DNA from 3 places in the Aeromicrobium sp. SORGH_AS_0981 genome. Region 3 is predicted to be linked to each of the others. Evidence: predicted binding sites of a transcription regulator. Region 3 holds the regulator's gene; each other region holds the start of a gene.

What was found. The regulator LexA, encoded in region 3, represses DNA repair genes until DNA is damaged. The targets are predictions, from matches to a motif close to TCGAACANNTGTTCGA.
Region 1: QE370_RS06300 (DUF222 domain-containing protein) is a predicted target of LexA. The motif match lies at 3,971-3,986, and genes of this name have one in related genera.
Region 2: QE370_RS12915 (DUF222 domain-containing protein) is a predicted target of LexA. The motif match lies at 5,633-5,648, and genes of this name have one in related genera.

Annotation. Positions count from the first base shown of each region.
Region 1 is NZ_JAVIZD010000001.1:1,232,199-1,241,737, forward strand. It holds gene QE370_RS06285 (response regulator transcription factor) at 13-678, opposite strand; gene QE370_RS06290 (sensor histidine kinase) at 675-1,868, opposite strand; gene QE370_RS06295 (isochorismatase family protein) at 1,972-2,529, shown strand; gene QE370_RS06300 (DUF222 domain-containing protein) at 2,572-3,921, opposite strand; gene dnaK (molecular chaperone DnaK) at 4,151-5,992, shown strand; gene QE370_RS06310 (nucleotide exchange factor GrpE) at 5,989-6,594, shown strand; gene dnaJ (molecular chaperone DnaJ) at 6,675-7,829, shown strand; gene QE370_RS06320 (heat shock protein transcriptional repressor HspR) at 7,826-8,221, shown strand; gene QE370_RS06325 (helix-turn-helix domain-containing protein) at 8,232-9,368, opposite strand; gene QE370_RS06330 (HAD family hydrolase) at 9,460-9,539, opposite strand, start outside.
Region 2 is NZ_JAVIZD010000001.1:2,559,326-2,568,864, forward strand. It holds gene nusB (transcription antitermination factor NusB) at 1-83, shown strand, start outside; gene QE370_RS12890 (ABC transporter permease) at 211-858, shown strand; gene QE370_RS12895 (betaine/proline/choline family ABC transporter ATP-binding protein) at 851-2,044, shown strand; gene QE370_RS12900 (ABC transporter permease) at 2,041-2,826, shown strand; partial or broken gene QE370_RS18215 (glycine betaine ABC transporter substrate-binding protein) at 3,032-3,616, shown strand; gene QE370_RS18220 (glycine betaine ABC transporter substrate-binding protein) at 3,705-3,797, shown strand; gene QE370_RS12910 (GNAT family N-acetyltransferase) at 3,801-4,373, opposite strand; gene QE370_RS12915 (DUF222 domain-containing protein) at 4,406-5,620, opposite strand; gene QE370_RS12920 (hypothetical protein) at 5,763-6,761, shown strand; gene pyrR (bifunctional pyr operon transcriptional regulator/uracil phosphoribosyltransferase PyrR) at 6,851-7,459, shown strand; partial or broken gene QE370_RS12930 (aspartate carbamoyltransferase catalytic subunit) at 7,456-8,455, shown strand; gene QE370_RS12935 (dihydroorotase) at 8,452-9,539, shown strand, end outside.
Region 3 is NZ_JAVIZD010000001.1:2,978,556-2,988,094, forward strand. It holds gene QE370_RS14725 (vitamin B12-dependent ribonucleotide reductase) at 1-2,057, opposite strand, end outside; gene nrdR (transcriptional regulator NrdR) at 2,162-2,683, opposite strand; gene QE370_RS14735 (VOC family protein) at 3,046-3,456, shown strand; gene QE370_RS14740 (glutamine amidotransferase-related protein) at 3,466-4,182, opposite strand; gene QE370_RS14745 (LysM domain-containing protein) at 4,222-4,581, opposite strand; gene lexA (transcriptional repressor LexA) at 4,975-5,763, shown strand; gene QE370_RS14755 (ATP-dependent DNA helicase) at 5,838-7,769, opposite strand; gene hflX (GTPase HflX) at 8,882-9,539, opposite strand, start outside.

The DNA of each region.
Region 1 (9,539 bases), 1.7 Mb from region 3:
AGGGGCTGTGCGCTAGCCCAGTCCCGCCTCGAGGGCGAGCAGTACGAGCTGGACGCGGTCGCGGGAGTCGGTCTTGGCGAGCAGGCGTCCGACGTGGGTCTTGACCGTCGCCTCCGAGAGGAACAGCGTCGCGGCGATCTCGGGGTTGGTGAGGCCGCGGGCGATGAGCGAGAGCACCTCGCGCTCGCGGTCGGTGACGTCGGCGAGGCGGCGGGCGGTCGCTCCGCTGACCACGGCGCGCGACCCGGACGGCTGCACGAAGTGGTCCAGCAGGCGGCGGGTGGTCGAGGGAGCGACGACGGCGTCGCCGGCCTGCACGGCGCGGATCGCGGCCAGCAGGTCGGGCGGTGCGGCGTCCTTCAGCAGGAACGCCGACGCACCGGCCTGCAGCGCCGCGAACGCGTACTCGTCGAGGTCGAAGGTCGTGAGCACGATGACCCGGGGCGGCGCGTCCCCGTGCAGGATGCGGCGGGTGGCCTCGACGCCGTCGAGCACCGGCATGCGCACGTCCATCAGCACGACGTCGGCCGTCACCTCGGTCAGCAGGTCGAGTGCGGCCTGCCCGTCGCCCGCCTCGCCGACCACCTCGAGGTCCGGCTGGCTGTCGACGAGCATCCGGAAGCCGGCACGCACCATCTGCTGGTCGTCGACGAGCAGCACGCGGATCGGGGTGCTCACCGGGGGATCCTCGCACGCACCTGCCAGCCCCCGCCGGGCGCCGGGCCGACGTCGAGGGTGCCTCCGTGCACGGCCACCCGCTCGCGCATGCCCACCAGGCCGAGACCGCCCGACCCCGCCGGGTGGGCGGCGCCGTGGCCGTCGTCGACCACGTCGACGAGCACGTCGGGACCGTCGAGCCTGACGTCGACGGTCGCGGTGGCGTCGGCCCCGGCGTGCTTGCGCACGTTGGTGAGCGACTCCTGCACGACCCGGAAGACGGTGAGCGCCACGCCGTCCGGCACGGCCGGTGCCGGGTCCGGAAGGGTGGAGCGCACCCGGCCCGCCGCGACGTCGGCGGCCAGGAGGCGGGGCAGGTCGTCGAGCCCCGGCTGGGGGACCAGCTCGGGGTCCGAGGTGCCACGCAGGAGCCCGAGCAGGCGTCGCATCTCCGTGAGCGCCTCCCGTCCGGTCGACGCGACGGTCTCGAGGGTGCGGACGGCGACCTCGGGGTCGTGCTGCGCGGCGTAGCGGGCGCCGTCGGCCTGGACGATCATGCCGGTGATGCCGTGCGCGACGACGTCGTGCATCTCGCGAGCCACCCGGGTGCGCTCCTCGGCTGCCGCCGCTCGGGTCCGCTGCTCGGCCTCCTCGGCCATCCGCTCGCCGCGTTCCATGAGGGCCTGCTCGTAGGCGCGGCGGATCCGGGCCTGTGTGCCCAGGGCCCACGAGGCGATGACGATCGCGCCGATGGTGAGCGTGTAGGGCAGGAAGGTCATGAGGGTCAGGTCGGGCTGGACGACGCCGGGGGGTGGGTCGTCGTAGCGACCGGCCATCACCCACACCCACGCGGCGACACCGGTGGCGACCAGGCTGAGGGCGAGTCCGGCGCGGGCGTCGCGTGGGCGGCCGAAGCGCGCCAGGGAGTACAGCGCGACGGGGTAGGCGAGCTGCCCGATGGCGGGGTAGTCGTAGACGAGCGCCTGCACGCCGCTGAACAGCCAGACGAGGGCGAAGGTCGTGGCAGGTCGGCTGCGTCGCCACGCGAGGGGCGCCACCTGCAGGGCGCTGAGCGCGGTGACGTGGAGCGGCTGCCCGACGAGGAACGTCACGGCCGTGAGGCCGAGCAGCCCGACGACGAGCGCGGCGTCGAACCACTGCACCGCCTGTGGTCCAAGCCGCCAGGGGCGTCGTTCCTGCTCCGTCCTCACCCTTGCGACCCTAGGCGCTGGCGACGTTCCCAGCGTCAGTCCCAGGTCTGATCCTCGGCCGAGACGGGTGGGAAACGTCGGCGCGCGGGCGTAGCGTCCGAGCATGAGCCAGTTCCCAGGCCGTCACCGCAGTGCACTGCTGGTCGTCGACGTGCAGGTCGACGTGGTCGCCGAGGCGCACGACCGTGACGGCGTGGTCTCGCGCGTCCGCGATCTCGTGGACGAGGCGCGGACCGCTGACGTTCCCGTCGTGTGGGTGCAGGACACGTTGCGTGGCGGCGGCCCGTCGAGGTCCGGGTCCGCCGGGTGGCAGGTGGTGCCCGAGCTCGAGCCGGGGGAGGGCGAGCCGCGGATCGAGAAGGACTACGGCGACGCCTTCGAGGCCACGGGGCTCGGCGACGTCCTCAGCGACCTCGGTGTCGGGCGCGTCGTGGTGGTCGGGGCCCAGACCGACGCGTGCGTCCGCGCCACCCTGCACGGCGCGTTCGTGCGGGGCTACGACGTCACGCTCGTCTCCGACGCGCACACCACGGAGGACCTCACGGTCTACGGCGCACCCCCGCCGGACCAGGTCGTCGCGCACACGAACCTGTACTGGCAGTTCCAGGGCGGACCCGACCGTACGGCCGACGTGGTCGCCACGGCGGACGTCGTGCTCTGAGCCGCGGGCCGCCGGATCCGACGCGCCGGGAGTGGATGGTGCTCAGGGGCGCCAGCGGGTGTTGCGTTGCCAGGTGGTCGATCCGGGTGGTCGCCACTCGACGTGTCCGTCGGCCGGGTTGATGCGTCCGGCCCAGCCTTGGTCGTGGACGCGGTGGTGGTGGAAGGTGCACAGCAGTGCGCCGTCCCTGATGTCGGTGGTTCTCGACATCGCGTGTGGGGTGAGGTGGTGGCTCTCGCACCACCTCGGGTCCCGGTCACACCCCGGGGCCGTGCAGCCCCCGTCTCTACGTTCCATGGCCCGTCGTGACGACTGGTTGAAGTACCGGTTCGCCGACCCGAGGTCGAGGGGGAGTGACCTGCCGTTGAGGACCATGGGGACGAGCTGGGCGGTGCACGCGAGCCGGCGGGCCTGCTCGGCCGAGATCCTGGTCCCATCACTCAGTCCGGCGGCCTTGAGCCCACCCATCAGCGTGCTCAGGTCGAGGTTGACGGTGACGACGGCGCTGACGCCGCCGTTGGAGGGCAGCCGGTCCGCGGGCAGCAGCTCGACCAACGCGGCGAAGGCATGCCCGAGCCGCTGCGGGTAGGACTGGCCGAATCCCACTTCGTCGTGCTCGCCGGTGGCGGCGTTGACGGTCCCGACCTTCTGGTGGGGTGCGGCGAGGGCGTCGAGGGCGGTCTTGAGCATGACGGCCTGCGCCTCGGGGAGGGTGAAGCGTCCGGTGTGGGTGCCGTCGCGGTTGTCCCACATCGAGAAGCTGGTCTTCGCGCGGGCCTGCTCTTCCTGCTGGCGCAGGAGGGTGTCCTCGTCGGCGTCGACCCCATCCTCAGAGGTCTTGTAGGCGTCGGTGATGCGTCGGGCCCGCGCTCGCAGGTCCTTCAGGGTGAGCTTCTGCGCGTCCTTGAGCAGCGTGCGTTCGCAGGTGTGGCGCTGGGCGTCGAGCACGTCGTCGGGCAGTGAGGCCAACGCGCGAGCGATGACGTCGGCCTGCTTGGTGCTGATCTCGCCGGCCGCGAGGGCGGCTTCGGTGTGGGTGGTCTGCTCCTCGATCCGATTGGCGGTGTTGACCAGGTCGGCCGCGCCGTGCCGGTCGCCGCCGAAGTCGATGCTGATGGTCGAGCCCGTCGAGGTCGTCGTGGCCGGACCCGCGCCATCAGCACCACCGCGTGTGGCGTCCCGCGCTGCTTGCCGGGCCTTCTCGAGCACCCGGGCGGCGGCCATCGTGTGGGCGCTGATCCGCGCCTCGACCCTGGCCAGGCGGGTGAGCAGGTCACGCGCGACCGCGGGGTCCGTGCCGGCCCAGCTCGACGTGGGCGTGGCGTCCAGCGCGCCCTCCAGTGACCGCACGCACGCCTCGACCATCTCGGTCTCTAGTGCGGTGACGGCCATTCTTCCCCCTGGTCTCTCTCGCCATTCTACCGAGCAGAATCGCGAACAAGCAAGAAGGTGTTCGATAAAGAATCGATGTTCTTTTCTTGGGTCCGAAGCCCGCCGCCACCGGAATAGATCGCGCTGAGACCAGGTTGATAAGATCAGACTCAAGTCAGTTGCCAGCGATCCGGCAACGACCCCAGAGCTTCCAGAACCCCGCAGCACCCGATCAGCAGGAGGAACCACCATGGCACGTGCCGTCGGAATCGACCTCGGCACGACGAACTCCGTCGTCGCCGTCCTGGAGGGTGGCGAGCCCACCGTCATCGCGAACGCCGAGGGCGCTCGCACCACCCCGTCCGTCGTCGCCTTCGCGAAGGACGGCGAGGTCCTGGCCGGCGAGGTCGCCAAGCGCCAGGGCGTCACGAACGTCGACCGCACCATCCGCTCCGTCAAGCGCCACATGGGCACCGACTGGAAGACGGAGATCGATGGGAAGTCGTTCAACCCGCAGCAGATCAGCGCCTTCATCCTGCAGAAGCTAAAGCGCGACGCCGAGGCGTACCTGGGCGAGTCGGTCACCGACGCCGTGATCACCGTCCCCGCCTACTTCAACGACCACCAGCGTCAGGCGACGAAGGAGGCCGGCGAGATCGCTGGCCTGAACGTCAGCCGCATCATCAACGAGCCCACCGCGGCCGCGCTCGCGTACGGCCTCGACAAGGGCGACGACCAGACGATCCTCGTCTTCGACCTCGGCGGCGGCACGTTCGACGTGTCCCTGCTCGAGATCGGCGACGGCGTCATCGAGGTCAAGGCCACCAGCGGTGACAACAACCTCGGTGGTGACGACTGGGACAACGCGGTCGTCGACTGGATCGTCAGCACCTTCAAGTCCAAGACGGGCATCGACCTGACCAAGGACAAGATGGCCATGCCCCGTATCCGCGAGGCCGCCGAGCGCGCGAAGATCGAGCTGTCCAGCTCGTCGTCGACGTCGATCAACCTGCCCTACATCACGGTGCAGGACGGCAGCCCCGTCTTCCTCGACGAGACGCTCAGCCGCAGCGAGTTCGAGAAGATCACGAGCGACCTGCTCGAGCGCACCAAGGCGCCGTTCAACAACGTCGTCAAGGACGCCGGCATCTCGGTGGGCGACATCGACCACGTCGTGCTCGTGGGTGGCTCCACCCGCATGCCCGCCGTGAGCGAGCTCGTCAAGAGCCTCACCGGTGGCAAGGAGCCCAACAAGGGCGTCAACCCCGACGAGGTCGTCGCCGTGGGCGCCGCGCTCCAGGCCGGCGTGCTCAAGGGCGAGGTCAAGGACGTGCTCCTGCTCGACGTCACCCCGCTGAGCCTCGGCATCGAGACCAAGGGCGGCGTCATGACCAAGCTCATCGAGCGCAACACGACGATCCCGACCAAGCGCAGCGAGGTCTTCACGACGGCCGACGACAACCAGCCGTCCGTGGCGATCCAGGTGTACCAGGGCGAGCGCGAGATGGCGGCGGGCAACCAGCTGCTGGCCACCTTCGAGCTCACGGGCCTGCCGCCCGCGCCCCGCGGCGTGCCGCAGATCGAGGTCACGTTCGACATCGACGCCAACGGCATCGTGAACGTGTCCGCGAAGGACCGTGGCACCGGCAAGGAGCAGTCGATGACAATCACCGGCGGCAGCGCGCTGTCGAAGGACGACATCGACAAGATGGTCAAGGACGCCGAGCAGTACGCCGAGGAGGACCGCAAGCGTCGCGAGGCCGTCGAGACCCGCAACCAGGCCGAGGCGCTCGCCCACACCACCGAGAAGTTCATCGCCGAGAACGGCGACAAGGTGGGCGACGACGTGAAGGCGCAGGTCCAGGCCGACGTCGACGCGCTGAAGTCGGCGCTCGAGGGTGACGACAACGACGCCGTCCAGGCGGCCGTCACCAAGCTGGGCGAGTCGAGCTCGAAGATGGGCGAGGCGATGTACGCCGCGGCCGCCGCCGAGCAGCAGGCTGCTGGCACCGACGCTCCCGCCGGTGAGTCGACCGACTCCGACGACGACGTCGTCGACGCCGAGATCGTCGACGACGAGGAGAAGAAGTGACGTCCGAGCCCGAGGGCACCACTCCCGACCCGGAGACCTCCGGGTCGGGAGTGGCCGACGAGGCCGTGGAGGTGTCGACGGGCGAGGAGGAGGTCGTCGAGGAGGCTGCGTCGCAGGACGAGCCGACCGAGCCGACCGCCGAGCAGCAGCTCGCGGAGCGCACCGCCGACCTGCAGCGGCTGCAGGCCGAGTACGTCAACTACCGCAAGCGGGTCGAGCGCGACCGTGCGCAGGCTCGCCAGCAGGGCGAGGCCGCGGTGCTGCGCTCGCTGCTGACGGTGCTCGACGACATCGGTCGCGCGGAGCAGCACGGTGAGCTGTCGGGCGGCTTCAAGGCCGTCGCCGACGCGCTCACGCAGGCGCTCAAGGCGCACAAGCTGGAGGCGTTCGGCGCTGAGGGCGACGCGTTCGACCCCCGGCTGCACGAGGCGCTGTTCGCGGCGGGTGAGTCCGCCGAGGTGAGCGTCACGTCGGTCGGCCCGGTCGTGCGCACCGGCTACAAGGTCGGCGACGAGGTCCTGCGGCACGCGCAGGTCGGCGTCGTCGAGCCCGCCGAGGGCGACGCACCGGCCGCGTCGGACGAGACCTCCGACGACGAGTGAGCGGCGGTGGGGCGGCGACCAGGGTCGCCGCCCCACCGCGCCACCAGAGACCATCGCGACACGAGAGGAAGGGGTGAGCCGTGAGCAACCCGAGTGACTGGGCGAGCAAGGACTTCTACAAGACGTTGGGCGTGTCCAAGGACGCGTCGACCGACGAGATCAAGAAGGCCTACCGCAGGCTCGCGCGGGAGAACCACCCCGACTCCAACCCGGGCAACAAGGCCGCGGAGGAGCGCTTCAAGGAGGTCTCCGAGGCGTACGCCGTCCTGTCGAGCGCCGAGAAGCGCAAGCAGTACGACGAGCAGCGCACGCTGTTCGGGCAGTTCAAGGGTGGCTTCGGCGGTGGCGGCTTCGGCCAGCCCGGCGGTGGCTACGGTGGTCAGAACGCGACGGACTTCGACCTGAGCGACCTGCTCGGTGGCATCTTCGGCGGCGGGGGGCGCGGCGGACGTCGTCGCCCGCCGCAGGGACGTCGCGGTGACGACATCGAGACCGAGGCGACGATCACCTTCCAGCAGGCGGTCGAGGGCGCGACCCTCCCGCTGCGGATGACGAGCGACGAGGCGTGCCCGACGTGCCACGGCACGGGCGCCAAGCCCGGCACGGTGCCGAAGGTGTGCACCAAGTGTCAGGGCAGCGGCATGCAGACGAGCGCGTCCGGCGGCGTGTTCGCCATGACCGAGCCGTGCTCGCAGTGCCGCGGTCGCGGTCTGGTCGTGGAGCACGAGTGCGCCACCTGCCGTGGCACGGGCCGCGCCCCGTCGAGTCGCACCCTGCAGGTGCGGGTGCCGGCCGGGGTGAAGGACGGCCAGAAGATCCGGCTCAAGGGCAAGGGCGGACGAGGCGAGGGCGGTGCGCCCGACGGCGACCTGTTCCTGCTCGTCCACGTCGAGCCGCACCCCATGTTCGGCCGCAAGGGCGACCACCTCACCATCACGGTGCCCGTCGCGTTCGACGAGGCCGCTCTCGGCGCGCAGATCAGCGTGCCGACGCTCGACGGCCCCCCGGTGCGGCTGAAGGTCCCGGCGGGCACGCCGTCGGGTCGGACGTTCCGCGCCAAGGGCAAGGGAGCGACCACGAAGGCCGGCACCCGCGGCGACCTCCTGGTCACCGTGGAGGTGCAGGTGCCCACCGACCTCGACGACGCCCAGCGCGCGGCGGTCGAGGCCCTGCGTCAGGCGCGCGGCGCCGCCACACCGCGTGACGGCCTGTTCGAGGAGGTCGGCTCGGCATGACCGACATGCCCTTCACCCCGCCGGGGCCGGACGCGAAGGTGTTCGTCATCAGCGTCGCGGCCGAGCTGTCGGGGCTGCACCCGCAGACGTTGCGCACCTACGACCGGCTCGGCATCGTCGAGGCCGGTCGCACCGGCGGCGGCGGTCGCCGCTACTCGTTGCGCGACGTCGAGCTGCTGCGCACCGTCGCGCGCCTGACCGCCGAGGGCCTGGGCCTCGAGGGCGTGAAGCGCGTGATCGCGCTCGAGAACCAGGTGCTGGCCCTCCAGCAGAAGGTCGCCGAGCTCCAGTCGGAGCTCGCGGCCGCGCACCACGCCCTCGGCACCGTGCAGAACCTGCCGGTGCTGGCCCAGCAGACCCAGCTCACCGTCTGGCGCCGCCCCACCCGCTGAGGCCCGGCGGCTAGGCGCTCCGGACCTCCGCCTCCCAGCCGGGGACGGCGAGACGCAGGGCGACGAGCAGCTCGAGGCGTCGGTCGGGGTCGGTCAACGGGTCGTCGAGCATGCGCTTCGCGGTGGCGAGGCGCGTGTGGATGGTCTGTGCGGGCGTGCCCGTCTGGCGCGCGAGCACGTTGACCGGCGTGCCGTGCTCGAGCCAGTCGAGGACCGTGCGCCCCAGGGCCGCGCGGCGCACGGCGGGCAGCTCGAGGAACGGACCGAGTCGTGAGCCGGTGACCAGGTCGGCGAGCAGGGGCGAGCCGTGCACCATCACCTGCGTCAGGACGTCCCGGGTCTGCGTGACCGGCACGCCCGGCGCGGCGACGGCGGCGGTCGTGCGGGTCAGGCGAGCGGCCTCCGGAAGCTCGACGAGGGGCACGACGGGCCCGCGCGCGACGTCGACCCCGCTGCGTCGGCGCACCTGGTCGTTGGTCCACGTGGCCGGGACGGCGCCCTCGCCGGGTGCCGTCCCCGCGAGCACGTCGTCGCGATCGCGCAGCGCGAGATCGAGGGTCGCGTCCGGGTCGGTCGCCACGACCGGCGTGAGGCGGACGGCCGGGTCGAGCCCGCAGGCCAGGGCGAACCCACGCAGGGTCCGGACGTCTCCTGCGCCGAACGCAGCGCGGGACAAGGCGTGACGACGCCGCTCGGGCGCGAGTGCGTGGAAGCGCTGCATCGTCTGCATGCCCTGGCGGATGTGCCCGAGGATGCGCATCAGGTACTCCTGCACCGACCGGGACAGCGCCTCGGAGTCGAGCTGGTCGAGCTGGCGCAGCAGCACCGGCATGACGTGGCGTCGCAGACCTCGCCCGATGGCGCGCAGAGCGACCGTCAGGTCGTCGTCGGAGAGCCCGTGCACCGTCTGCAGCTCTCCGAAGTGCGTGCACTCGGCGGCCACGGCCTGGGCGGCGGTGCGCGGATCGCCGTCGTGCGCGAGGAAGGCGTCGACGCACGAGCCGGCGAGACGTGCACTGACGACCGCCCCGTTCGGGACGGAGTCGCGGACGAGTCTCTCGACCTGGCCTCGCAACCCCGCCCCGTCAGGGAGGGAGTTCGACGGGTGGTGCGGGAGGGATGGGTGCACCTCTCCCGTCGTCGTCATGGGTGCACGGTCACAGGGGCCGCAGGGTCGAGTCAACGTCGTTCGTCCGACCGACCCGAACCGGGCGGAAACTTGTCACGCGGGTGACAAGTCAGGAGACCGTACGAGACCCCGCGGACAGTGCGGTGACGCCCGCGGAGAGCCCGGCCGCGACGCTCGCGAGACCGGGAC
Region 2 (9,539 bases), 420 kb from region 3:
CGGCAGAGCTCTCCACCGACGACAGCCCCAAGTTCGTCGGCGGCCTCCTCAGCCGCATCCTCGAGGTCGCCACCCCCGCCTGACCCGTCACGCGTCGCAGCGACGCCGTCACGCGCAGTTGCACCTTCGGCCAGGTTCGTTACCGTCGAGGCACCCGCGACGGTGGACGACGGCTCCTGCCTGCGTCACCGTCCTGACGAGAGGTGACGTGTGGGCTTCCTCGACTTCGTCCACGAACGATGGTCGGTCCTGTCGTTCCTGGCCTACCAGCACCTGAGCCTGGTCGTGCAGACGCTGGCCGCGGCCACGTTGCTCGCGATCGTGCTCGGCGTGCTGGCCTACCGGTCCCGCTGGGGCACCGCCGCGGCGCAGGCGCTGTCGTCCGTCGGCCTGACGCTCCCGTCGTACGCGCTGCTCGGCCTGCTGGTCGGTGTCGTCGGCATCGGGGTGCTGCCCTCGGTCATCGCCCTCGTCTTCTTCGGGTTCCTGCCGATCCTGCGCAACGTGATCGTCGGTCTCACCGGTGTCGACCAGGCGCTCGTGGAGTCGGCGCGCGGCATGGGCATGGGGCGGATGGCCACGCTCGTACGGCTGGAGCTGCCGCTCGCGTGGCCGGTCATCATGACCGGCGTCCGCGTCTCGGGCCAGATGCTCATGGGCATCGCCGCGATCGCGGCCTATGTGCTGGGGCCCGGCCTCGGCGGCTACATCTTCTCGGGGATCTCGCGCACCGGCGGCGCCAACGCCACGTACTCCATCGTCGCGGGCACGGTCGGGATCATCCTCCTCGCCGTGGTGCTCGACCTCGTCCTCAACCTGCTCACCCGAGCCACGACCTCCAGGGGCATCCGTGTCTGAGACCACCACGACCACCACTGCCTCCGGGCAGCAGTCGCACGGGCAGCGCATCCTGCTCGAGAACGTCACCAAGAAGTACTCGGGCCAGTCCGGCGCGGCGGTCGACGACGTCACGCTGGAGATCCCCGCCGGCGAGATCGTCATGCTCGTCGGCCCGTCGGGCTGCGGCAAGACCACGACGATGAAGATGATCAACCGGCTGATCGAGCCGACCAGCGGTCGCATCTACATCGGCGACGAGGACGTCACCGACCAGGACGCCGACCAGCTGCGCCGCCGCATCGGCTACGTCATCCAGGGTGCCGGGCTGTTCCCGCACTACACGGTCGCCGAGAACATCGCGATCGTGCCGCGGCTGCTCGGCTGGAAGAAGGACCGCGTCGCCGCGCGCGTCGACGAGCTGCTCGACCTCGTGAACCTCGACCCCGAGCAGTACCGCGACCGCTACCCCAGGGAGCTGTCCGGCGGCCAGCAGCAGCGGGTCGGTGTGGCCCGGGCCCTGGCGGCCGACCCGCCGGTCCTGCTGATGGACGAGCCGTTCGGCGCCGTCGACCCCATCACCCGCCAGCGGCTGCAGGACGAGCTGCTCCGCCTGCAGGAGGAGCTGCGCAAGACGATCGTGTTCGTCACGCACGACTTCGACGAGGCGGTGAAGCTCGGCGACCGGATCGCGATCCTCGACGTCGGCTCGCGGATCGTCCAGTACGACACGCCCGAGGCCATCCTGACGTCGCCCGCGAACGAGTTCGTCGAGGGCTTCGTCGGCCACGGCGCCGCCCTCAAGCAGCTGACGCTGACCCGCGTGCGTGACGTCGAGCTGCACGAGGCGGCCGTCGCGCACATCGGCGGCGACCCGGCCGCGGCGGCGCAGGACGCCCGCGCCAAGGGTCGCGACTGGGTGATCGTCCTCGATGCGCAGGAGCGACCGCAGCGGTGGGTCTCCGTCCGCGACCTCGAGCGGGGCGGTGCGCTGGACCGCGTGTCGCGCGACCTGGAGCTCGAGACCGTCAGCTCCGCCTCGACCCTCAACGACGCGCTCGACGAGATGCTCACGTCGTCGCACGGCGTCGTCGTGGTCACGGGTCGGCGCAACGTCTACCAGGGCGTCATCCGCGTCGAGACGATCATGCAGGCGATGCAGCAGCTCAGCAGCAGCGCCGCGGACGCCGACCCGGTGCAGCCGTGAGCGCCACCACCGCAGCCCCGGCGGGCGAGGCGGCGACCCCGACCGTCACCGTCGACCGTCCGGGCATCGGTCGCTGGATCGGCCAGCCGCTCGTCGTCGTGGCCGCGGTCGTCGGCTGCCTGGTCTACGTGAACACGGCGGACGTCACCGACGTCGAGCGCCGCTCGCTGACGGTCGGCAACCTGCTCGACCTCACCGGCCAGCACCTGTTCATCAGCGTCGTGGCGACGATCCTGACCTGCCTGGTCGCGATCCCGCTCGGCATCGCCCTGACGCGTGGTCCGATGCGACGCTTCTCCAAGCCGATCATCACCGTCGCCGGCTTCGGGCAGGCCGCCCCGGCGATCGGCCTCATCGCCCTCGGCGCCGTGTTCTTCGACGTGGGCGCCACGGGAGCGATCGTCGCCCTCGCGGTGTACGGCATCCTGCCGATCGTGGCCAACACGGTCACCGGTCTTGACGGCGTCGACCAGCGTCTGGTCGAGGCGTCGCGCGGGATGGGCGTCTCGGCGGGTGGCACCCTCGTGCGCGTCGAGCTGCCGCTGGCGCTGCGCGTCATCGTCGCCGGCGTCCGCACCGCCCTGGTGCTGATCGTCGGCACCGCGGCCCTGGCGTCGTTCACTGGTGGTGGCGGTCTCGGCGACCTCATCACCACCGGCATCAAGCTGCAGCAGGACGTCGTGCTCGTGGTCGGCGCGATCCTCGTCGCAGCCCTGGCCCTGTTCATCGACTGGCTGGCGCGTCTCGTGGAGATCGCCGCCGCCCCGAAGGGAGTGGGCTGACGTGCGAGGTCACCTGCGCAAGAAGCTCGTCACGTCCGTCGCCGCCCTGGCCTGCCTGGGGCTGGCCGGGTGCGGCCTGCAGTCGGCGTCGGGCGCGGTGCTGGGTGCCGAGCCCGGCACCATCAAGCCGGTGAAGTCGCTCGAGGGCGTCCCGGTCACCGTGGCGGCGAAGGACTTCACCGAGCAGCTCGTGCTCGGCAACATGATGTCGACGGTGCTGAGCGTGGCCGGTGCCGACGTCACGAACCTCAGCAACACGCCCGGCAGCTTCGGCGTCCGCCAGGCGCTGCTGGACGGCCGCGTCGACATCTCCCCGGAGTACACCGGCACCGGCTGGATCAACTACCTCGGCAACCAGAAGCCGGTGAAGGGCGAGGAGCAGCAGTACGAGGCCGTCTACGACGCCGACCTGAAGAACGGGCTGACCTGGCTGCCCTACGCCCCCATGAACAACACGTACGCGTTCGCGATCAACGAGAAGAAGGGCGAGGAGCTCGGCATCACCAAGCTCTCGCAGCTGAAGGACCTGCCGAAGGACCAGCGCACGTTCTGCGTCGAGAGCGAGTTCGCCAAGCGCGACGACGGCTTCGTCCCGATGCTGAAGACGTACGGGCTCACCGAGTCCGACCTCGGGAAGGTGACGAACCTCGACACAGGCGTCATCTACACGGCGACCGCGCGCGGCACCTGCAACTTCGGCGAGGTGTTCACGACCGACGGCCGCATTCCGGGCCTGAAGCTGCGGGTGCTCGAGGACGACAAGGAGTTCTTCCCGCTCTACAACCTCAGCTTCGTCGCCCGCACGGACTTCCTGGAGGAGCACCCGGAGGTGCAGGAGATCTTCGCCCCAGGTGCTCCCGAAGCTGACCAACGACGTCATGCTCGAGCTGAACGCCAAGGTCGACGTCGAGGGCCAGGACCCGGCCATCGTCGCGCGGGACTGGCTGAAGTCCGAGGGTCTGGTGCAGTAGCAGTCAGGTCAGGTCGAGGCGGATGAGCACGCGCGGGTGGCCGGCGAGCCTGGAGGTCGTGGTGGCGGCCTGGGTGAAGCCGGCGGCCTCGAACACTGCCTTGGTGCCGACGTAGGCCATGGTCTGGTCGACCCTGGCGCCTGCGTTGTCGACGGGGTAGCCCTCGACGGCGGGGGCTCCGGCTTCGCGGGCGAGGTCGACGGCTCCGGCGAGCAGCGCGTGGGAGATGCCTTGGCCGCGGTGGCCGGGGCGGACGCGGATGCACCAGATCGACCAGACGTCGAGGTCGTCGACGTGGGGGATGGTGCGGCTGCGGGCGAAGGACGTGTCGCGGCGGGGGTGGACGGCGGCCCAGCCGACGACCTCGTCGGCGTCGTAGGCGAGCACACCGGGTGGACCCTCGGCCATCAGGGCGCGGACGCGTTCGCCGCGGGCGGGGCCGACGAGCTCGCGGTTCTCCGTCGACGACGTGAGCCGGTAGCTCAGGCACCAGCAGACGTTCGCGTCGGGCCGCTTGGGTCCGACCATCGTGCGGACGTCGTCGAAGGAGGTGGCGGGTCGGGTGGTGACCGTCATGGGGACAGTGTGGGGCGGGGGTCCGACGTTCTTCAGGGCCTCAGCCGGCGCGGGTGCGGCGGCTGGCGTGTCGGGTGTGCAGGGTGCGGTGGGTCTGGTGGGTGTGGGGGTCGATGGTGAAGAACCCTTGATGCGCTGCTGCGTGCTCCCCCACCGCTACGCGCCTTGTGTGGGGGGACCCCCAGGCTCGGGCAGAGTCCGATGAGGTTGGCGAGGTCGGTGGCGCCGCCGTCGGACCAGTAGGTGATGTGGTGGACGTGGACCACGGGTCCTCTGCAGCCGGGGCCGGCGCAGGTGCCGCCTTGCCGGGTGACGATCGCCTTGCGCTGAGCCGGGGTGGCGAGGCGGTGGGTGCGGCCGACGTCGAGGACGGTGTGTCTGCCGGCGGTCAGGATGGGGGTGAGGTCGGCGTCGCAGAGCATCTGCTGCAGCTGGCCGGGGCCGATGGTCCCGAACCCGGCGAGCTCGCCGGTGGTTCGGTCGGGGTCCTGGGCGATCTGGGCGAGGTCGGCGGTCAGGTCCACGTGGGGGCGCACGCCTCTGTCCTGCGGCAGGCCCGAGGCGAGGATGCCGGACAGGAGCTGGTCGAGGGCGGTGACGCGGCGTTCGGCGACGGGTCGGTCGTCCTCGGCGCAGGTAGGTGCGGACAGCGACTGCAGGAGCGTCTTGAGCTTGGTGCCGGTGTCGAAGGGCAGGAACCCGGTCACGGCGACGCCGTCGCCGACGACGGAGACCTTGATGTCGTGGCGGTCCATGCCCTTGATCCAGGCCTCGTCGAGGTCGTCGGGGTGGGCGGTCGCACGCAGCTTCTTGACGGCCTTGCGGATCTGGACCGGCTCGGCCCGCTCGGCCAGACGCAGCATCCAGTCCATCGAGCGTTCGACGACCATCGGGTCGATGTGCCTGGCGGCGTAGCCGAACGCGTCCACATGGTCGAGCGAGACGGCGCCCTCGACGGCGAGTGACTCCAGGTCGGGCATGTCCCGCAGCGTCCGGCCGGAGCGGACCAGCTGGCCCGCCTGTCTGCCGTCGAGGTGGAGCTGGTCACGCAGCCAGTTCTTCAGGCTCGAGCAGCCCTCGGCCTCGAAGTCGCGATGCTCGTCCACCTCCGCGACCAGCGCCACCTTCTCCGCATCGATCGCGTTCGAGAGTCCCTGCAGGATCCGCAGCGCGTCGCTAGACGTCGGGTAGGCGCGCAGCTCGGCGGCGACGGCCTCGAGCCGGTCGGCGAGCTGAGTGCTGGACATGACTTCATGATACCGAAGAGATGTTCGAAAACAAAGTCACTGAGGTCACCTTCATCCTCGGATTACAGCAGATTCGACGCCCGGCGAAGGTCCTGAACTCGTGCACGGCCTCCGCGGCCCCCGGGCGTGCGACGCTTCCTCCATGACCGACGCGCAGTGGCTGGAGATCCTCGTCCGCATGGTCGCGGGAGAGGCGGCCGAGGAGCCGACCGAAGGCGTGCTCGCGGTCCGTCTCGACGAGGAGTCCGAGGAGCTCACGCGCTTCCGCGTCCGCAAGCACGCCCATCGGTGGCGTGTCGACGACGAGTCCGGCCGCCCGAGGAGCATCCAGGGTGACGAGGTGGGATATCTCTTCCACCACGACGAGGCCGACGACGGCGTGCCGCAGCAGGTTGGCCGGGGGCTCGGTGAGATGCACGCGCCGTTCGGTGCCGTGCTGGCGCGCCCTCGACCTGTCGACTGGCTCATCGCCGGGGACTGGAGGCACGGCCCCGCGGAGTTCGCGGCTCCGCTCCGACGCACGACGTACCTCGGTCGCGATGCCTGGGACGTCCGTCTCGTCCTCCCGGAAGGTGTCGGCGAGGTGCGGTACGTCGTCAACGGGAGCGACGGTCGCCTCCTGGCCTGTGAGGGTGCGTACGAGCTCAACTTCCGGTGGGAGGAGCTGGCGGTCGTGGACCCGCACCCGCCCGAGCTCTTTGCTTGGGAAGGCTCCTTCAGCACGGGTCCCGGCGGTCTGGGCTACGTGGACGCGACCGAGGACGTCGCGACCGTGGTGGCGCGGAACCGGGAGGCGACGGCGACGCTCGTGGCCGACCTCGGTCTGGATGCCCTCTCCGTGAGGAGCGTGGGCACTGCCGAGGCGTACGTCGTGGGCGACGGGGAGGTCGTCTCGCTGCACTGGAACGCATCGGCCTGGCTCTCGGTGCTGCGCGCCCCGCTGGAGGCGGAGGACGACGAGGATGCAGGGGAGGGCGACGAGGGACCCGCCGCGCGCGGAACCGTGACGACCGGCTGGACGGACGACCGCTGGCGCTGGACCGTGCAGGTCGGTGACGACCTCGAGCAGCCCGAGCGGGAGCGCCTCGTCGCCGACCTCCAGGCCCGCACCCGCGCCCTGTCCACCACCCCCGACCCCTGATCGGCTCGCGGTCCACCGCTGCTAGGCTCGAGCCGTTCCATCCGACGTCCTTTAACCACCGTCCCGTGAGGCGGAGAAGGAGGTCAGACATGGTCGTGCCCGACGGCACTCCCGGTCCTGACACGCGTGACCCGGCACCCGGCGCTTCCGCCGCAGACGAGGCCGGTCGCACGGTCCTCGACGAGACCGACATCTCGCGGGCGCTGACCCGCATCACCCACGAGATCCTCGAGCGCAACCGCGACGCCGACGGGCTCGTCATCCTCGGCATCCCCACCCGGGGCGTGCCGCTCGCGCGCCGGATCGCGGCCCGCATGAGCGAGGTCGAGGGCCGGACGATCACCGCCGGTGCGCTCGACATCACGATGTACCGCGACGACCTGCACAGCGGCCCGGTGCGGTCGCTGGAGCACACCGAGATCCCTGAGGACGTCGACGGACGCACCGTCGTGCTCGTCGACGACGTGCTGATGAGCGGTCGCACCATCCGTGCGGCGCTCGACGCCCTCGCCGACCTCGGCCGGCCGAAGGCCGTGCAGCTGGCGGTCCTCGTCGACCGCGGCCACCGGGAGCTGCCCATCCGCGCCGACTTCGTGGGCAAGAACCTGCCGACGTCGCTCGCGGAGAAGGTGCGCGTCCGGCTCGCCGAGGTCGACGACCAGGCCGACTCCGTGACGATCCGAGGAGGGGTCGCGTGAAGCACCTGCTGAGCGCCGGCGACCTGAGCCGCGACGAGGCCGTCCGCATCCTCGACACCGCCGAGGAGCTGCTCGGCGTGGCGCAGCGGCCCATCAAGAAGCTCCCGACGCTGCGCGGCCGGACGGTCGTCAACCTCTTCTTCGAGGACTCCACGCGCACCCGCATCAGCTTCGAGGCGGCGGCCAAGCGGCTCTCCGCCGACGTCATCAACTTCTCCGCCAAGGGCTCGAGCGCCTCCAAGGGCGAGGGCCTGAAGGACACCGCCCTGACGCTGCAGGCGATGGGCGCCGACGCGGTCGTCGTCCGCCACGGGGCGTCAGGTGCGCCGCACCGCCTGGCGCACGAGGCCTGGACGAAGGGAGCCGTGGTCAACGCCGGCGACGGCACGCACGAGCACCCCACCCAGGCCCTGCTCGACGCCTTCACCATGCGTCGCCACCTGGTTGGCGGGGGTGCCGGGGCGCGGGCGGCGGATGGTGCAGGCGCCGACACCGGTGCCGACCTCGCCGGCAAGCGGATCACCATCGTCGGCGACGTGCTGCACAGCCGTGTCGCCCGCTCCAACGCGCTCCTGCTGCACACGCTGGGCGCGCACGTCACGCTCGTCGCCCCGCCGACGCTGCTGCCGGTCGGCGTCCACACGTGGCCGGTCAGCACGTCCTACGACCTCGACGCCACGCTCGAGGGCACCGACGCGCTCATGATGCTGCGGGGTCCAGGGGGAGCGGATGAACGCCGCCTACTTCCCGAGCGCCCGCGAGTACAGCCGCCGCTACGGCCTCGACCGCGCGCGCATGAACCGGCTGCCCGACCACGCGGTGGTCATGCACCCCGGCCCGATGAACCGCGGCATGGAGATCAGTGCCGACGTCGCCGACTCCGACCGCTCCGTGATCGTCGAGCAGGTCACGAACGGCGTCGCGGTGCGGATGGCCGTGCTCTACCTGCTCCTCGGTGGCGCGCCCGCCGACGGCTCGAACGAAGGAACCGCATGACCGCCTACCTCCTCCGCAACGCGCGTCCGCTCGGCGGCGACCCCACCGACCTGCTGCTGCGCGACGGCGTGATCGTCGAGATCGGTGCAGGTCTCGAGGTCGACCAGGACGTCACGGTCGTCGACGCCGACGGCCTCGTCGCGCTGCCCGGTCTCGTCGACCTGCACACCCACCTGCGCGAGCCGGGCCGCGAGGACGCCGAGACGGTGCTCACCGGCACGCAGTCCGCCGCGCGCGGCGGGTTCACCTGCGTGCACGCGATGGCGAACACCTCGCCGGTCGCCGACACCGCGGGTGTCGTCGAGCAGGTCTGGCGGCTCGGCCGCGAGGGCGGCTTCTGCGACGTCCAGCCCGTCGGCGCCGTCACCGTCGGGCTGAAGGGCGAGCGCCTCGCCGAGCTGGGCGCCATGGCCGACTCCGCCGCGGGCGTGCGCGTCTTCTCCGACGACGGCATCTGCGTGTCCGACGCGGTGCTGATGCGCCGCGCGCTCGAGTACGTCAAGGCCTTCGACGGCGTCGTCGCGCAGCACGCGCAGGAGCCGCGGCTCACCGAGGGCGCCCAGATGAACGAGGGCGCCCTGTCGGGCGAGCTCGGCCTGGTCGGCTGGCCGGCGGTCGCCGAGGAGGCGATCATCGCCCGCGACGTGCTGCTCGCCGAGCACGTCGGCTCCCGCCTGCACGTCTGCCACCTGTCCACGCGCGGCTCCGTCGAGATCGTCCGCTGGGCGAAGAGCCGGGGCATCGACGTGACCGCGGAGGTCACGCCGCACCACCTGCTCCTCACCGACGAGCTGGTCCGCAGCTACGACCCGATCTACAAGGTCAACCCGCCGCTGCGCACCGCCGACGACGTCGCCGCGGTCCGCGAGGGCCTGGCCGACGGCACCATCGACATCGTCGCGACCGACCACGCGCCGCACCCCATGGAGGACAAGGAGTGCGAGTTCGCGGCCGCCGCCTTCGGGATGATCGGCCTCGAGACCGCGCTGTCGATCGTGCAGCAGACGATGGTCGACACCGGCGCCCTTACCTGGGAGCAGGTCGCCGAGGCGATGTCGGCGCGCCCGGCGCGCATCGGCCGGGT
Region 3 (9,539 bases):
CCCTGGAAGTAGACGTCGGCGATCTCCTCGACCGTGGACGTCTCCGGCATGTTGACCGTCTTGGAGATCGCGCCGGACAGGAACGGCTGGGCCGCCGCCATCATGCGCACGTGGCCCATGGGCTTGATGGCGCGGTCACCGACGGCGCAGTCGAAGACCTCGTAGTGCTCGGTCTTCAGGCCGGGAGCGTCGACGACATGACCCTTCTCGGCGATGTACTCCATGATCGCCTCGATGGTCTCGCCCGTGTAGCCGAGCTTCTTCAGCGCGACCGGGACGGTCTGGTTGACGACCTGCATCGAGCCGCCGCCGACGAGCTTCTTGAACTTGACCAGCGAGAAGTCGGGCTCGATGCCCGTCGTGTCGCAGTCCATCATGAAGCCGATGGTGCCGGTCGGGGCGAGCACCGACGCCTGGGCGTTGCGCCAGCCGTTCTTCTCGCCGATCTTCAGGTTGTCCGCCCACTGCTTCGTGGCCTCGCGCTGCACGGCGATGTCCATCGAGTGCATCGTGCGGATGTCGTCGTTCGCCGCGAGGTGCTTGCGCATGACGCGCGTGTGCGGCGCCGCGTTCTGCTGGTAGCCGTCGTACGGACCGACGACACCGGCCAGCTCGGCCGAGCGACGGTAGGACACACCGGTCATCAGCGACGTGATCGACGCGGCGAGCGCACGGCCGCCGTCGGAGTCGTAGGCCAGGCCCGAGGCCATGAGCATCGCGCCGAGGTTGGCGTAGCCGATGCCGAGCTGACGGTAGGCCTTCGTGGTCTCGCCGATCGCCTCGGTCGGGAAGTCGGCGAAGCAGATCGAGATGTCCATCGCCGTGATGATCAGCTCGACGCTCTTGACGAACCGCTCGACGTCGAACGTCGTGCCGTCCTCGGAGAGGAACTTGAGCAGGTTCAGGCTGGCGAGGTTGCAGCTGGAGTTGTCGAGGTGCATGTACTCCGAGCACGGGTTCGAGGCGGTGATGCGCCCCGTCTCCGGCGTGGTGTGCCAGTCGTTGATCGTGGAGTCGTACTGGATGCCCGGGTCGGCGCAGGCCCACGCGGCCTTCGCGACCTTGCCCCACAGCTCCTTCGCGTCGATCTCCTCGATGACCTCGCCGCTCGTGCGGGCGCGCAGGCCGTAGGAGGTGCCCTCCTCGACGGCGCGCATGAACGCGTCGTCGACGCGGATCGAGTTGTTGGCGTTCTGGTACTGGACGCTGGTGATGTCCTCGCCACCGAGGTCCATGTCGAAGCCCGCGTCGCGGAGCACGCGGATCTTCTCCTCCTCGCGCTCCTTGGTCTCGACGAACTCGACGATGTCCGGGTGGTCGACGTCGAGGACGACCATCTTGGCCGCACGGCGCGTCGCACCGCCGGACTTGATGGTGCCGGCGGACGCGTCGGCGCCGCGCATGAAGGAGACCGGACCGGACGCGGTGCCGCCGGAGGAGCGGAGCAGCTCCTTCGACGAACGGATGCGCGAGAGGTTGAGGCCGGCGCCCGACCCACCCTTGAAGATCAGACCCTCCTCGCGGTACCAGTTGAGGATCGAGTCCATCGAGTCGTCGACGGCGAGGATGAAGCAGGCGCTGACCTGCTGCGGGCTCGACGTGCCGACGTTGAACCAGACGGGGCTGTTGAAGCTGAACACCTGGTGCAGGAGCATGTGGGTCAGCTCGTGCTCGAAGACCTCGGCGTCGGCGTCGGTGGCGAAGTAGCCGTGCTCCTTGCCCGCCTTCGTGTAGGTGAGCACGACGCGGTCGAGCAGCTGGCGCAGGCTCTGCTCACGCTCGGGCGAGCCCACGGCGCCACGAAAGTACTTCGTGGTGACGATGGTGGACGCGTTGACGCTCCAGAAGTCGGGGAACTCCACGCCGCGCTGCTCGAAGACGGTCTCGCCGGTCTTCCAGTTGGTCTGAACGACGTCGCGACGCTCCCACGTCACCGCGTCGTAGGGGTGCACGCCCTCGGTGGTGTACACGCGCTCGATGCTGAGGGCCTTGCCCTTGCGTGCACGCGCGCGTCCGGACTGTGCCCGGCTCGTCGATCCGTCGACCGTCTCCGTCATGAGATTGCTCCTGTGGTCTCGCTGAGGGTGTGTAAAAGGGTGGGCCCGAGGCTCAGGCCGTGCTGCTGTCGTACGTCCGCTCGTCCCGCGGGACGAGCAGCGGTTCAGGGGTGCTGCGTGGTGCTGTCGTGCTCGCGGGGGTCGTCGCGGTGGGCCGTGTGCTCGGCGAGCTCCCCGTCGGCCGCCCGAGCCATGAGCTCGGCGATCTCGGCGGCGAAGTCGTCGACGGAGTCGAACGCCTTGTACACGCTCGCGAACCGCAGGTACGCGACCTCGTCGAGGCACTTGAGCGGCTCGAGGATGGCCAGCCCCACCTCGTCGGCGGCGATCTCCGCCGCCCCGCTCTCGCGCAGTGCGTCCTCGACCTGCTGGCCGAGACGTGCGAGGTCGTCGTCGGAGACGGGGCGACCCTTGCACGCCTTGCGGACGCCCGCGACGGCCTTCTCGCGGTTGAACGGCTCGGTGGCGCCGGAGCGCTTGAGCACGGTGAGCTGCATCTGCTCGATGGTCGTGAACCGCTTCTGGCAGTGCCCGCAGACGCGACGTCGCCGGATGGCGCCGCCATCGTCGGCCACGCGCGAGTCGAGCACGCGGGTGTCGCCGTCCTTGCAGAAGGGGCAGTTCATCGTGCTCTCCTCTCCGTGGGCTGATGGGGTCGGTCGGGACTGGCCGACCTGGGGACGGAACTGGGGATTCCCGGTGGATTCCCCGCCATTCCTGTGGGTAACTCGGCGTTCTCTGTGGGACTAGATGTGGAGAACTACATCGATGTAATCACTAGATGTAGTGGCTACGGTACGCCTCGGCACAAGGTCGTGCAAGCCAGTCAACACATCTGCCCCGACAAATCCGTGCGGGTCGCGTTTGCGCAGGTCAGGGCGCTGTGACACGACCAGCACGGCCACCGGGAGGGCGTGTCGCGGGGCCGCTCGTCACCGGATCCGGCCGTTCTGTTCCATCTCGGAACAAGAGCGAGCAGGATGGTGCGATGACCATCCGCCTGAACCCGTACCTCAACTTCCGCGACCAGTCGCGCGCGGCGCTGGAGTTCTATCACTCCGTCCTCGGAGGCGAGCTGACGATCGCCACCTTCGGCGACTACGGCATGAGCGACGACCCCTCCCGCGCCGACCTGGTCATGCACGGCCACCTCGTGTCCGACGCCGGGCTGGACATCATGGCCTCCGACACGCCTCCCGGTGGCGACGACCCCGCGATGGGCACCGCCATCAACATCGCGCTCACGGGCGACGACGAGCGCCTGCGCGACTACTTCACCGGGCTCAGCGAGGGCGCCGAGGTCGTGGTGCCGCTGGCTCCCGCGCCGTGGGGTGACGAGTTCGGCCTGCTGAACGACACGTTCGGCGTGGCCTGGCTGTTCAACGTCGCGACCTCCTGACTCGGAGGCCTAGATGGTCCGCACGCGCAGGTAGGCGAGAGCGGCGTCGACGAGGTCGTGCGCGGCCCGGCGACTCCGCACGGCGTTGGCGAGCGCCTGACGCTTCAGCTCGCTCGGGGACGAGCCCTCCGCGCGGACGAGGGCGGCGTCCTCGTCGACCCAGCGGGCGAACGTCGCAGTCGTGACCTCGGGGTGGAACTGCCAGGCGATGACCCGTCCGCCGAAGGCCTCGTCGACGAAGCACTGCGGCCCGAACCAGGAGTGGCCGAGGACCGTCGAGGTCGGCGGTGGCGCCAGCACGTCCTGGTGGAACTGCGCCCAGGGGCCTTCCGGGCAGAGCACCTCGTCGATCGTGTCGATCCGCTTCCAGCCCGCTTCGGCCCCGTCGCCGCGATACGACGTGCCTCCGAGGGCTCGTGCCGCGAGCTGCGCGCCGTAGCAGATCGCCATCACCGGCGTGCCAGTGCCGACGGCGACGCGGACCATGTCGGACTCCCGCTCGACGACCGCCTCCCACCGCGGGTCGTGCGCGGAGCGCTCCGAACCGAGCAAGAGCAGCAGGTCGACGCCGTCGGCGTCCCAGTGCGGCGGGAGGTCGTCGCGGTCGAGCCAGTCGATCTCGGCGCCGAGCTCCTCGAGCCGCTCCAGCACGTGCCCGCCGTCGCGGTCGGTCGCGTCGGCGACGACGTGGACGACCAGGGGGTGCGCGTCAGGTCCGGGAGCCATGCCCCCATGGTGCCCGACGCGCGGTGCCGGACGGCCAGGTCACTGGTAGACCGGGACCGCCAGGTCGGAGCCCAGCTGCAGGTCACCGGCACTGGGCAGGGAGTTCATGCGCATGATGTCGTCGACCGTGTCGCGCACGTCGCCCTCGGGGTTGGCCTCGGCGGCGATCTGCCAGAGGGTCTGCCCCTCCTGCACGGTGACGACGCGCGTGGCGGGCACGGCGCCGGCCTCGTCGGTGGCGACCGTCGAGGAGCCGAGCACGACCGCGCCCACGGCGAGGGCGGCGATCACCGCGAGCACCAGCACCAGGCGACCACGGCGGGTCAGCCGGACGGGAGCGGCAACGGCGGGACGACGCAGGGTGCGACGGTCGTACGTGGTGATCGAGATGGTGCTCATGGGGGCCTCCGGGGAAGGAAGAGGATCGTGCGAGGTCTGGTGTGTCGATCGAACGCCTGCCGATGTCATTCGAACGTCGGTCCTCCGCGGGCGGTTGCTCAGCGAATCCGGCGAACAGATGTTCGATCGAACACGTGTACGACTGTAGGGGAAGGTGCCGACAAAAGCAGCCCCCTGTCGAACACGATGTCGATCTCTGCTCGATCATCACTGCTATTCCAGGCAGAAGTCATGCGAAGAAATGTTCGAACGTGACCGACCGCACCCAGCTCGCACCCCATCCTCCACGGCGCGCGGCCACGTCGAAGACCCCGTAGGACGCCCTGTTCGAACAGCGACACGCTGTCGAACATGTGTTTGTAAACGTCCTCCCAGAGGTCTAGCGTGGTCCCCATGAGCGACGACACCCCAGCCGACGACGCTGTCGACCCGTCCAGCGAGGGCCCGCGCCGCGGTCGCCCGAAGGGTTCACGCAACTCCGTGCGCGAGCTCCCCGACGGCCCGGTCGACGAGATGACCGGTCTCACCGGACGTCAGCAGAAGATTCTTCACTTCATGCGCGACCAGATCGAGCAGCGCGGCTACCCGCCGAGCATGCGCGAGATCGGCGGCGCCGTCGGGCTGGCCAGCACGTCGTCCGTGGCGCACCAGCTACGGGTGCTGGAGCGCCTCGGCTACGTCAAGCGCGACCCCAACCGTCCCCGCGCGATCGAGATCTTCCTGCCCGAGGTCGTCAAGGCCCGACGGACGCTCAGCTCGGCCGACGACTCCGTCGTGGACGAGACGGGCTTCGGCGACCAGCGCCCCGAGGCCACCTACGTTCCCATGGTCGGGCGGATCGCTGCCGGCGGCCCGATCCTCGCCGAGGAGCAGGTCGAGGAGATCTTCCCCCTCCCCCGCACCCTCGTCGGCGACGGCACGCTGTTCCTCCTCGAGGTCCGGGGCGACTCGATGGTCGACGCCGCGATCTGCGACGGCGACTACGTGGTCGTCCGTCAGCAGCCGGTCGCCGAGAACGGCGAGATCGTCGCCGCCATGCTCGACGGCGAGGCCACCGTCAAGACCTTCCAGCGCAAGGACGGCCAGGTCTGGCTGCTCCCGCACAACGACGACTACTCCCCCATTGACGGCACCCACGCCACGATCCTGGGCAAGGTCACGACGGTCCTGCGCCGTCTCTGAGTGCTCCTGGTCGTCCTCTCACGCACACAGGCCCCGTCCCCCACCGAGGGACGGGGCCTGTATGCGTTCCAGGCTCAGTCGTCGAGGCGGCGCAGCGCGCCGAGCACCGCGTCGCGGTCGGTCGTACGCCACAGCGGCGGCAGCGACGCCGCCAGGAAGCTGCCGTACCGCGCCGTGACGATGCGGGGGTCGAGGATCGCAACCACCCCACGGTCGTCGGTGCGCCGGATCAGCCGCCCCGCCCCCTGGGCCAGGAGCAGCGCGGCGTGCGCCGCGGCGACGCTCATGAATCCGTTGCCGCCCCGCTTCTCGACCAGTCGCTGACGGGCGCTCATCAGCGGGTCGTCGGGGCGAGGGAAGGGCACCCGGTCGATGACCACCAGCCGGCAGGTGTCGCCCGGCAGGTCGATGCCCTGCCAGAGCGACAGCGTGCCGAACAGGCTGGTCTCCTCCTCGGCGGCGAACCGGCGCGTGAGCTCCGACAGGTGCGCGTCGCCCTGGCAGAGGATCTCCCGGCCCGGCAGCCGCGTGCGGACGCCCTCGGCCGCGGCCTCCGCAGCGCGACGTGAGGAGAACAGCCCGAGGGTGCGACCGCCGGCGGCCTCGAGCAGGTCGGCGATCTCGTCGAGCTGCGCGTCGGTGATGCCGTCGCGTCCCGGCGGAGGCAGGTGCTTGGCGACGTAGAGGATGCCCTGCCGCCGGTAGTCGAACGGCGAGCCGACGTCGAGGCCGGTCCACCGGTCCGCATCGTCGCGCCACAGGCCCACGGAGGCGGCCACCGGCTCGAAGCCGCCACCGACGGTCAGCGTGGCGCTGGTGAGGACGACGGTCTTCTCCTCGAACAGCTTGTCGCGCAGGCTTCCCGAGACGTCGATCGGTGCGACGTGCAGCACCGGGCCGCGAGCATCCGACATCCACAGCACCTCGGTCTCCCGCAGCGAGGCCATCCGGTCGGCGACCAGCCGGATCTCCTCCAGTCCGGCCTTGGCCTGCTGCCGTGCGGCGTCACCCTCGACCTCCACCTTCTCGCGGGGGAACGCAGAGAGGCAGGCGCGTGCAGCGTCGCGCACGCGCGCCAGCGCCTCGTGCAGCTCGTCGACGACGTGGTCGATCCGTCCCGGCTGGACGCCGGCCAGAGCGGCTGCGAGCGCGTCGCCAGCGTCGCTGAGGTCGTCGGTCTCCCCGTCGGTGTAGGGCCGCCCGCGCCGTGCGGCCCGTTCGACGATGGCCGGGTCGAGGTCGGCGGTCGCCGCCTGGGTGACCCGGGCGGCCAGCTCGTGCGCCTCGTCGACGACGACCGCGTCGTACTCGGGCAGCATGGGCACGCCGTCGATGGCGTCGATGGCCAGGAGTGCATGGTTGGTGACGACGACGTCCGCGGTCGACGCCGCCTCGCGCGCGAGCTCGACGAAGCACTCGGCGGCGTGCGGGCACCGCGTGGCACCGAGGCACTCGCGGTGCGTGACGCTGACCTGCCGCCAGGCACGGTCGGTGTGCGAGGGCGCGGACTCGCGGTCGCCGTGCGACCCGTCGCCGCTCCCCCGCTGGGTGGCGAGCTCCTCGGCCCACTCGCGCAGCTCGAGCACCTCGGCACCGAGCGTCCCCTCCGGGACGTCCACGAGCGCGCCCTGGTCGTCGGGAACCCCCTCCCGCACGCGGTGCAGGCACGCGTAGTTCGAGCGTCCCTTGACGACGGCGTAGCTGGGTGTGGTGCCCAGCACCTCGTGCGCACCCTTCACCAGGGCGGGCAGGTCGCGCTGGACGAGCTGGTGCTGCAGGCCCAACGTGGCCGTGGAGACCACGACACGCTTGCGGTGCAGCAGCGACGGCACGAGGTAGCCCAGCGACTTGCCGGTGCCGGTGCCGGCCTGCACGAGGAGGTGGCGCCCGGACTCCAGCGAGTCCGCGACCGCCTCCGCCATCGCCACCTGGCCGGGTCGTTCGGTGCCGCCGACCGCCCCGACCGCGGCGTGGAGGACGTCGCGGACGCTGGGGCTGTCGGGCATGCCAGCGAGCCTAGACGGACCCCTCCCCACCGTCGGCCGGGTGTCCACAGGACGTCACCCGGCCGACGGTGCGCCAGCGGAGATCCAGCGAGACTCCCGCTGGTCGAGTAGCGGGGACGAGCTTGCGAAGTCCCTGCGTATCGAGACCACCCGGCAACAGATCCGTGCAAGCCGGCCCCCAGCGTCGGCCCAGAATGGTCTCGATACACCTCCCCTCGCTGGCGCTCGTGGAGGCACTCGACCAGCGGTCGATCCCGCTGGTCGAGTAGCGGGGACGAGCTTGCGAAGTCCCTGCGTATCGAGACCACCCGGCAACAGATCCGTGCAAGCCGGCCCCCAGCGTCGGCCCAGAATGGTCTCGATACACCTCCCCTCGCTGGCGCTCGTGGAGGCACTCGACCAGCGGTCGATCCCGCTGGTCGAGTAGCGGGGACGAGCTTGCGAAGTCCCTGCGTATCGAGACCACCCGGCAACAGATCCGTGCAAGCCGGCCCCCAGCGTCGGCCCAGAATGGTCTCGATACACCTCCCCTCGCTGGCGCTCGTGGAGGCACTCGACCAGCGGTCGATCCCGCTGGTCGAGTAGCGGGGACGAGCTTGCGAAGTCCCTGCGTATCGAGACCACCCGGCAACAGATCCGTGCAAGCCGGCCCCCAGCGTCGGCCCAGAATGGTCTCGATACACCTCCCCTCGCTGGAGCTCGTGGAGGCACTCGACCAGCGGTCGATCCCGCTGGTCGAGTAGCGGGGACGAGCTTGCGAAGTCCCTGCGTATCGAGACCACCCGGCAACAGATCCGTGCAAGCCGGCCCCCAGCGTCGGCCCAGAATGGTCTCGATACACCTCCCCTCGCTAACGCTCGTGGAGGTACTCGACCAGCGGTGGATTCCGCTGGTCGAGTAGCGGCAGGCGCGAGGAACGAGCGTCGTGCTGCGTATCGAGACCACCCGGCAACGGATCAGCGCGGACCGACCCCCAGCGGCAACGTGGAGTGGTCTCGATACGCCTCCGCCTGCTCCTTCGGCCCCCGCAAGCGGGAGGTGCCCCCAGCGGCGTCGACTACTCGACCAACGAGATCTCCCGTCGACCAGCGGAGGCACCGCTGGGTGAGGGGTCAGAGGGCGTTGAGCTGGTGGGCGAGGTCGTCGGAGACGCGGGCGACGAGGTGGGTGCCGTCGGACTCGTGCGCCAGCTCCTCGATCTCGCCCGTCTCGTGCACCTGGTTGAGGAGGTCGCCGCGCTCGTAGGGCACCACGACCTCCACGCGTACCGCGGGGCGGGGCAGGTCGGCCTCGATCGCGGCGAGCAGCTCGTCGACGCCCTCGCCGGTACGGGCGCTGACGACGACGGCGTGCGGCTCGCGGGCGAGCAGCTGCTTGACCTCGAGCGGGTCTGCGGCGTCGGCCTTGTTGAGGACGATGATCTCCGGCACGTGCAGCGCCTCGATCTCCGCGAACACCTCGCGCACGGCCGCGATCTGGCCGGCGGGGTCGGGGTGCGACGCGTCGACGACGTGGAGCACGAGGTCGGCCTCGGCCACCTCCTCCAGCGTGGAGCGGAACGCCTCGACCAGCTGGTGCGGCAGGTGGCGCACGAAGCCGACGGTGTCGGACATCGTGAACACGCGTCCGTCGCTCGTCTGGGTCTTGCGCGTCGTGGGGTCGAGGGTCGCGAACAGCGCGTCCTCCACCAGCACGCCCGCGCCGGTCAGCCGGTTGAGCAGGCTCGACTTGCCCGCGTTGGTGTAGCCGGCGATGACGACGGCCGGGACC